Regions from separate parts of the Planococcus faecalis genome, predicted to be linked through region 1. Evidence: a T-box and tRNA genes for the amino acid it is inferred to sense, from the RefSeq annotation. Region 1 holds a T-box; the other holds one or more tRNA genes.
What was found. A T-box is a leader RNA that pairs with one kind of tRNA and senses whether it is charged. The one in region 1 lies ahead of leuS (leucine--tRNA ligase), so its partner is inferred to be a tRNA-Leu.

Region 1 (3,261 bases):
GTTGATGAGTCAGAGGAGGCATAATGGAATGAAACCGATTTACAGTTCTGCAAAAGAGGCAGTTGAACAAATTCAAGACGGTGCCACAATTATGGTGGGCGGTTTTGGGTTAGTAGGCATACCTGAACAACTTATTTTAGCACTAGTTGATAAAGGGATAACCAATCTGACCGTCATTTCCAATAACTGCGGTGTAGACGAATGGGGCCTGGGACTGCTACTTAAAAACAAACAAATAAAAAAAATGATTGGTTCTTATGTGGGTGAAAACAAAGAATTCGAACGTCAAGTATTGTCGGGCGAAATCGAAGTTGAATTGACTCCGCAAGGAACACTTGCTGAAAAAATGCGCGCAGGCGGAGCCGGAATTCCAGCTTTCTTTACACCAGCTGGCGTAGGCACAACAGTTGCAGAAGGCAAAGAAATTCGTGAGTTTGACGGCAAAGAACACGTACTAGAGCACGCTTTAAGAGCTGACTTTGCTTTAGTGAGAGCACATAAAGCCGATAAGATGGGGAACTTGATTTACAACAAAACAGCACAAAACTTCAATCCGCTTGCTGCAGCAGCTGGAAAAATTACCATTGCGGAAGTAGAAGAAATCGTGGAAATCGGTGACATCAATCCGAATCACGTTCAAACGCCAAGCATTTATGTACAAGGCTTGCTTCAAGCAGACCAAGAAAAACGCATCGAACGTCTTACAACACGCACTGTTTAAGAGAGGGTGGAGAAATATTGGATAAACAATTAGTCAGAGAACGCATTGCAAAACGCGCTGAAAAAGAAATCAACGATGGCGATTACGTTAACTTAGGAATCGGTATGCCGACTTTGGTAGCGAATTTCATTTCCGATAACAAAAGTGTTGTGCTTCAATCAGAAAATGGGCTTTTAGGAATCGGCCCTTATCCGACTGAAGACAATGTAGATCCGGATTTGATCAATGCTGGAAAAGAAACCGTAACGACAATCCCAGGATCGTCTTTCTTTACCAGTGCGGAATCTTTTGCGATGATTCGCGGCGGACATATTGATGTCGCCATTCTTGGTGGAATGGAAGTAGCTGAAAATGGCGACTTAGCCAACTGGATGATTCCTGGTAAAATGATTAAAGGCATGGGCGGAGCGATGGATTTAGTGCATGGTGCCAAAAAAGTCATTGTCATTATGGATCATGTGTCAAAAGACGGGTCTGCTAAAATCAAAAAACAATGTGATTTGCCGTTAACTGGCAAAGGCGTAGTCAACAAAATCATCACAGAGCGTGCAGTGATTGAAGTAACAAAAGGTGGTTTAGTGTTGTCAGAGGTATTTGAAGGCTTTACTGTTCAAGATATCATCGATTCTACAGACGCACCGTTGAATACGGAAAACGTCAAAGTTTCTTAAGCTATTGCGAAAAAACAGCGCTTCGTCTAAAATAGAGACAATAACCAATGACAGTGAAGAGGACTAGTAGTTTGTGTATTTTTGACAGAGAGCCGGCGGTAGGTGCAAGCTGGTAAAATGCGCAAGTGAACTCGCCTTGGAGTCCGTGTATGTGAAACTAAGTAAGATACACCGTTTTCCGCGTTAAGGAATCAAGTTGAGCGAGCAATCGCTAATTTGGGTGGTACCGCGGGAAAATCCCGTCCCTTATTTTTAAGGGACGGGATTTTTTTATTTTGAGGAGGAATCGGAAATGACATTCAATCACAAACTAGTTGAGAAAAAATGGCAAAAATATTGGCAAGATAATAAGACGTTTAAAATGGTGGATGACCCATCAAAACCAAAATTTTATGCACTAGATATGTTCCCGTATCCATCAGGTGCTGGACTTCACGTAGGACATCCAGAAGGCTATACGGCGACGGACATTTTAAGTCGTGTCAAACGCATGCAAGGGTACAACGTTCTTCACCCAATGGGCTGGGACGCATTTGGTCTACCGGCAGAGCAATATGCACTGGATACTGGAAATGACCCAGCTGAATTTACAGCTAAAAACATTGAAACTTTTAAACGTCAAATTCAAGAACTTGGATTTTCATATGACTGGGATCGTGAGATTAGCACGACAGATCCGTCTTATTACAAATGGACACAATGGATTTTTATTCAACTGTATAATAAAGGACTGGCGTATGTTGACGAAGTAGCGGTTAACTGGTGCCCGGCACTCGGTACGGTTCTTGCAAATGAAGAAGTCATTGATGGCAAATCAGAACGTGGAGGTCATCCGGTTGAGCGTCGTCCAATGCGCCAATGGGTGTTGCGTATTACAAATTATGCAGATCGTCTTCTTGAAGATTTGGAAGACTTGGATTGGCCAGAAAGCTTGAAAGATATGCAACGCAACTGGATTGGTAAATCAGAAGGCGCAGAACTGGAATTTCAAGTCGCAGACACGGAACATTCTTTCCGCGCATTTACGACACGCCCGGATACGATTTTTGGTGCGACTTATGCGGTACTAGCCCCTGAACATAAATTAGTAGCTGCGATTACAACAGCAGAACAACAACAGGCTGTTGAAAAATACATTGATGACGTTAAAACGAAAAGTGATTTGGAACGTACTGATTTGGCGAAAGACAAATCAGGTGTATTCACAGGCGCTTATGCAACAAATCCAGCGAGTGGTGAGAAAATGCCGATTTGGATTGCCGATTATGTATTGGCAACTTATGGAACAGGTGCCATCATGGCGGTTCCTGCTCACGACGAGCGCGATTATGAATTTGCTCAGCAATTCGATTTGCCAATTGTGGAAGTTGTATCAGGTGGCAATATCAAAGAAGAGGCCTATGCTGGCGATGGTGAATTGATCAATTCTGATTTCCTTAATGGATTGAACAAAAAAGAAGCAATCGAAAAAGCCATTGCATGGCTAGTTGACAAGAAAGTCGGCGACAAGAAAATTACGTACCGCTTGCGTGACTGGTTGTTTAGCCGTCAACGTTACTGGGGCGAGCCGATTCCAATCATCCACTGGGAAGACGGCACGATGACACCGGTTGAAGAAAAAGATTTGCCATTGATGTTGCCGGTAACGACGGATATTAAGCCAAGTGGAACTGGCGAATCACCGCTTGCTAATATTACGGACTGGGTCAATATTGTTCATCCAGAAACAGGCATGAAAGGGCGCCGCGAAACCAACACAATGCCACAATGGGCAGGAAGCTGCTGGTATTACTTGCGCTTTATCGATCCAACGAATGACGAAATGTTGGCAGACCCAGAACTATTGAAACGCTGGTTGCCGGTCGATGT
Region 2 (3,261 bases), 1.2 Mb from region 1:
TGTGTAGCCCAGGTCATAAGGGGCATGATGATTTGACGTCATCCCCACCTTCCTCCGGTTTGTCACCGGCAGTCACCTTAGAGTGCCCAACTGAATGCTGGCAACTAAGATCAAGGGTTGCGCTCGTTGCGGGACTTAACCCAACATCTCACGACACGAGCTGACGACAACCATGCACCACCTGTCACCACTGTCCCCGAAGGGAAAAGTGTATCTCTACACCGGTCAGTGGGATGTCAAGACCTGGTAAGGTTCTTCGCGTTGCTTCGAATTAAACCACATGCTCCACCGCTTGTGCGGGCCCCCGTCAATTCCTTTGAGTTTCAGCCTTGCGGCCGTACTCCCCAGGCGGAGTGCTTAATGCGTTAGCTGCAGCACTAAGGGGCGGAAACCCCCTAACACTTAGCACTCATCGTTTACGGCGTGGACTACCAGGGTATCTAATCCTGTTTGCTCCCCACGCTTTCGCGCCTCAGCGTCAGTTACAGACCAGAAAGTCGCCTTCGCCACTGGTGTTCCTCCACATCTCTACGCATTTCACCGCTACACATGGAATTCCACTTTCCTCTTCTGCACTCAAGTTCCCCAGTTTCCAATGACCCTCCACGGTTGAGCCGTGGGCTTTCACATCGGACTTAAAGAACCGCCTGCGCGCGCTTTACGCCCAATAATTCCGGACAACGCTTGCCACCTACGTATTACCGCGGCTGCTGGCACGTAGTTAGCCGTGGCTTTCTGGTGAGGTACCGTCAAGGTACCAGTAGTTACTTGGTACTTGTTCTTCCCTCACAACAGAGTTTTACGATCCGAAAACCTTCGTCACTCACGCGGCGTTGCTCCGTCAGACTTTCGTCCATTGCGGAAGATTCCCTACTGCTGCCTCCCGTAGGAGTCTGGGCCGTGTCTCAGTCCCAGTGTGGCCGATCACCCTCTCAGGTCGGCTACGCATCGTCGCCTTGGTAGGCCATTACCCCACCAACTAGCTAATGCGCCGCGGGCCCATCCTGCAGTGACAGCCGAAACCGTCTTTCCGTGCAGCCTCAGGAGAGGCCGCAAACTATTCGGTATTAGCACCGGTTTCCCGGAGTTATCCCGATCTGCAGGGCAGGTTGCCCACGTGTTACTCACCCGTCCGCCGCTAAACAATGGGAGCAAGCTCCCAAAGTTCCGCTCGACTTGCATGTATTAGGCACGCCGCCAGCGTTCGTCCTGAGCCAGGATCAAACTCTCCATTATAGAGTAGTGTTGATTGCTCAATACTGCTGGCGTATCGCCGTCCGAAGACGCACGATTCGCTTTGATCTGCGCAATGCTGATCAGTAAGTTGTCGTCACGAACACCGAGAAGGAAAACAACTTTACTCTGATTGCTATAAGGCAAGCTTCGCAAAAGCCGTTCTCGCACCGAAGTGCTCGTGACGTCTTTCGTTGACGTTTTGCTGTTCAGTTTTCAAGGTTCAAAGTTAAATAATTGGTGGAGCCTAGCGGGATCGAACCGCTGACCTCCTGCGTGCAAGGCAGGCGCTCTCCCAGCTGAGCTAAGGCCCCATTGTTTGGTCGGGAAGACAGGATTCGAACCTGCGACCCCTTGGTCCCAAACCAAGTGCTCTACCAAGCTGAGCTACTTCCCGAACTTGAGTTGCTGAGTATAAAAATATGGTGCGCCCGAGAGGACTCGAACCTCTAACCGCTTGATTCGTAGTCAAGTACTCTATCCAATTGAGCTACGGGCGCATATGATGCTATTCACTATTTCGTGAAAAGATGGTGCCGAGGACCGGAATCGAACCGGTACGGTAGTCACCTACCGCAGGATTTTAAGTCCTGTGCGTCTGCCAGTTCCGCCACCCCGGCTAAGGGTCGGTATCACGTGCAAATAAATATGGAGCGGAAGACGAGGTTCGAACTCGCGACCTCCACCTTGGCAAGGTGGCGTTCTACCACTGAACTACTTCCGCAAAAATGGTGCGGGTGAAGGGAGTCGAACCCCCACGCCCGAAGGCGCTAGATCCTAAGTCTAGTGCGTCTGCCAGTTCCGCCACACCCGCGTGGCAATATAAAATTAAAATGGTGAGCCATGAAGGATTCGAACCTTCGACCCTCTGATTAAAAGTCAGATGCTCTACCAGCTGAGCTAATGGCTCGAAAAAGTGGTGCCGGAGAAAGGAGTCGAACCCTCGACCTACTGATTACAAGTCAGTTGCTCTACCAACTGAGCTACTCCGGCAAAAGAAATAAATGGTGGAGGATGACGGGATCGAACCGCCGACCCTCTGCTTGTAAGGCAGATGCTCTCCCAGCTGAGCTAATCCTCCGATATATATTGCCCAGCGACGTCCTACTCTCACAGGGGGAAACCCCCAACTACCATCGGCGCAAAAGAGCTTAACTGCCGTGTTCGGGATGGGAACGGGTGTGGCCTCTTTGCCATCATCACTGGACTATTTGGTTTTGAAAGACAAGATTTATTATACCAGTAGTACTGGTTTTTTCAAGCTTTTTTCACAAAAACTTGGGCTTATTCTTTCAAAACTGGATAAACGACAGGTGAAACAAGCAAGTTTTTCGCATACAGTGTGTTGGTTAAGTCCTCGATCGATTAGTATTCGTCAGCTGCACGTATCGCTACGCTTCCACCTCGAACCTATCTACCTCATCGTCTTTGAGGGATCTTACTTGCTTGCGCAATGGGAAATCTCATCTTGAGGGGGGCTTCGTGCTTAGATGCTTTCAGCACTTATCCCGGCCACACATAGCTACCCAGCGATGCCCTTGGCAGAACAACTGGTACACCAGCGGTGTGTCCATCCCGGTCCTCTCGTACTAAGGACAGCTCCTCTCAAATTTCCTGCGCCCGCGACGGATAGGGACCGAACTGTCTCACGACGTTCTGAACCCAGCTCGCGTACCGCTTTAATGGGCGAACAGCCCAACCCTTGGGACCGACTACAGCCCCAGGATGCGATGAGCCGACATCGAGGTGCCAAACCTCCCCGTCGATGTGGACTCTTGGGGGAGATAAGCCTGTTATCCCCGGGGTAGCTTTTATCCGTTGAGCGATGGCCCTTCCATGCGGAACCACCGGATCACTAAGCCCGTCTTTCGACCCTGCTCGACCTGTACGTCTCGCAGTCAAGCTCCCTTCTGCCTTTACACTCTACGAATGATTTCCAACCATTCTGAGGGAACCTTTGGGCGCCTCCGTTACTCTTTAGGAGGCGACCGCCCCAGTCAAACTGCCCGCCTGACACTGTCTCCCAAG

Region 2: it has a tRNA-Leu gene. The T-box ahead of leuS (leucine--tRNA ligase) is inferred to sense a tRNA for this amino acid. The anticodon was not compared.

Annotation. Positions count from the first base shown of each region.
Region 1 is NZ_CP019401.1:1,270,623-1,273,883, forward strand. It holds gene AJGP001_RS06360 (CoA transferase subunit A) at 29-721, shown strand; gene AJGP001_RS06365 (3-oxoacid CoA-transferase subunit B) at 739-1,392, shown strand; T-box leader at 1,437-1,642, shown strand; gene leuS (leucine--tRNA ligase) at 1,685-3,261, shown strand, end outside.
Region 2 is NZ_CP019401.1:90,687-93,947, reverse strand. It holds rRNA gene AJGP001_RS00445 (16S ribosomal RNA) at 1-1,236, opposite strand, end outside; tRNA gene AJGP001_RS00440 (tRNA-Ala) at 1,472-1,547, opposite strand; tRNA gene AJGP001_RS00435 (tRNA-Pro) at 1,554-1,630, opposite strand; tRNA gene AJGP001_RS00430 (tRNA-Arg) at 1,657-1,733, opposite strand; tRNA gene AJGP001_RS00425 (tRNA-Leu) at 1,765-1,853, opposite strand; tRNA gene AJGP001_RS00420 (tRNA-Gly) at 1,883-1,957, opposite strand; tRNA gene AJGP001_RS00415 (tRNA-Leu) at 1,963-2,047, opposite strand; tRNA gene AJGP001_RS00410 (tRNA-Lys) at 2,068-2,143, opposite strand; tRNA gene AJGP001_RS00405 (tRNA-Thr) at 2,151-2,226, opposite strand; tRNA gene AJGP001_RS00400 (tRNA-Val) at 2,239-2,314, opposite strand; rRNA gene rrf (5S ribosomal RNA) at 2,325-2,440, opposite strand; rRNA gene AJGP001_RS00390 (23S ribosomal RNA) at 2,579-3,261, opposite strand, start outside.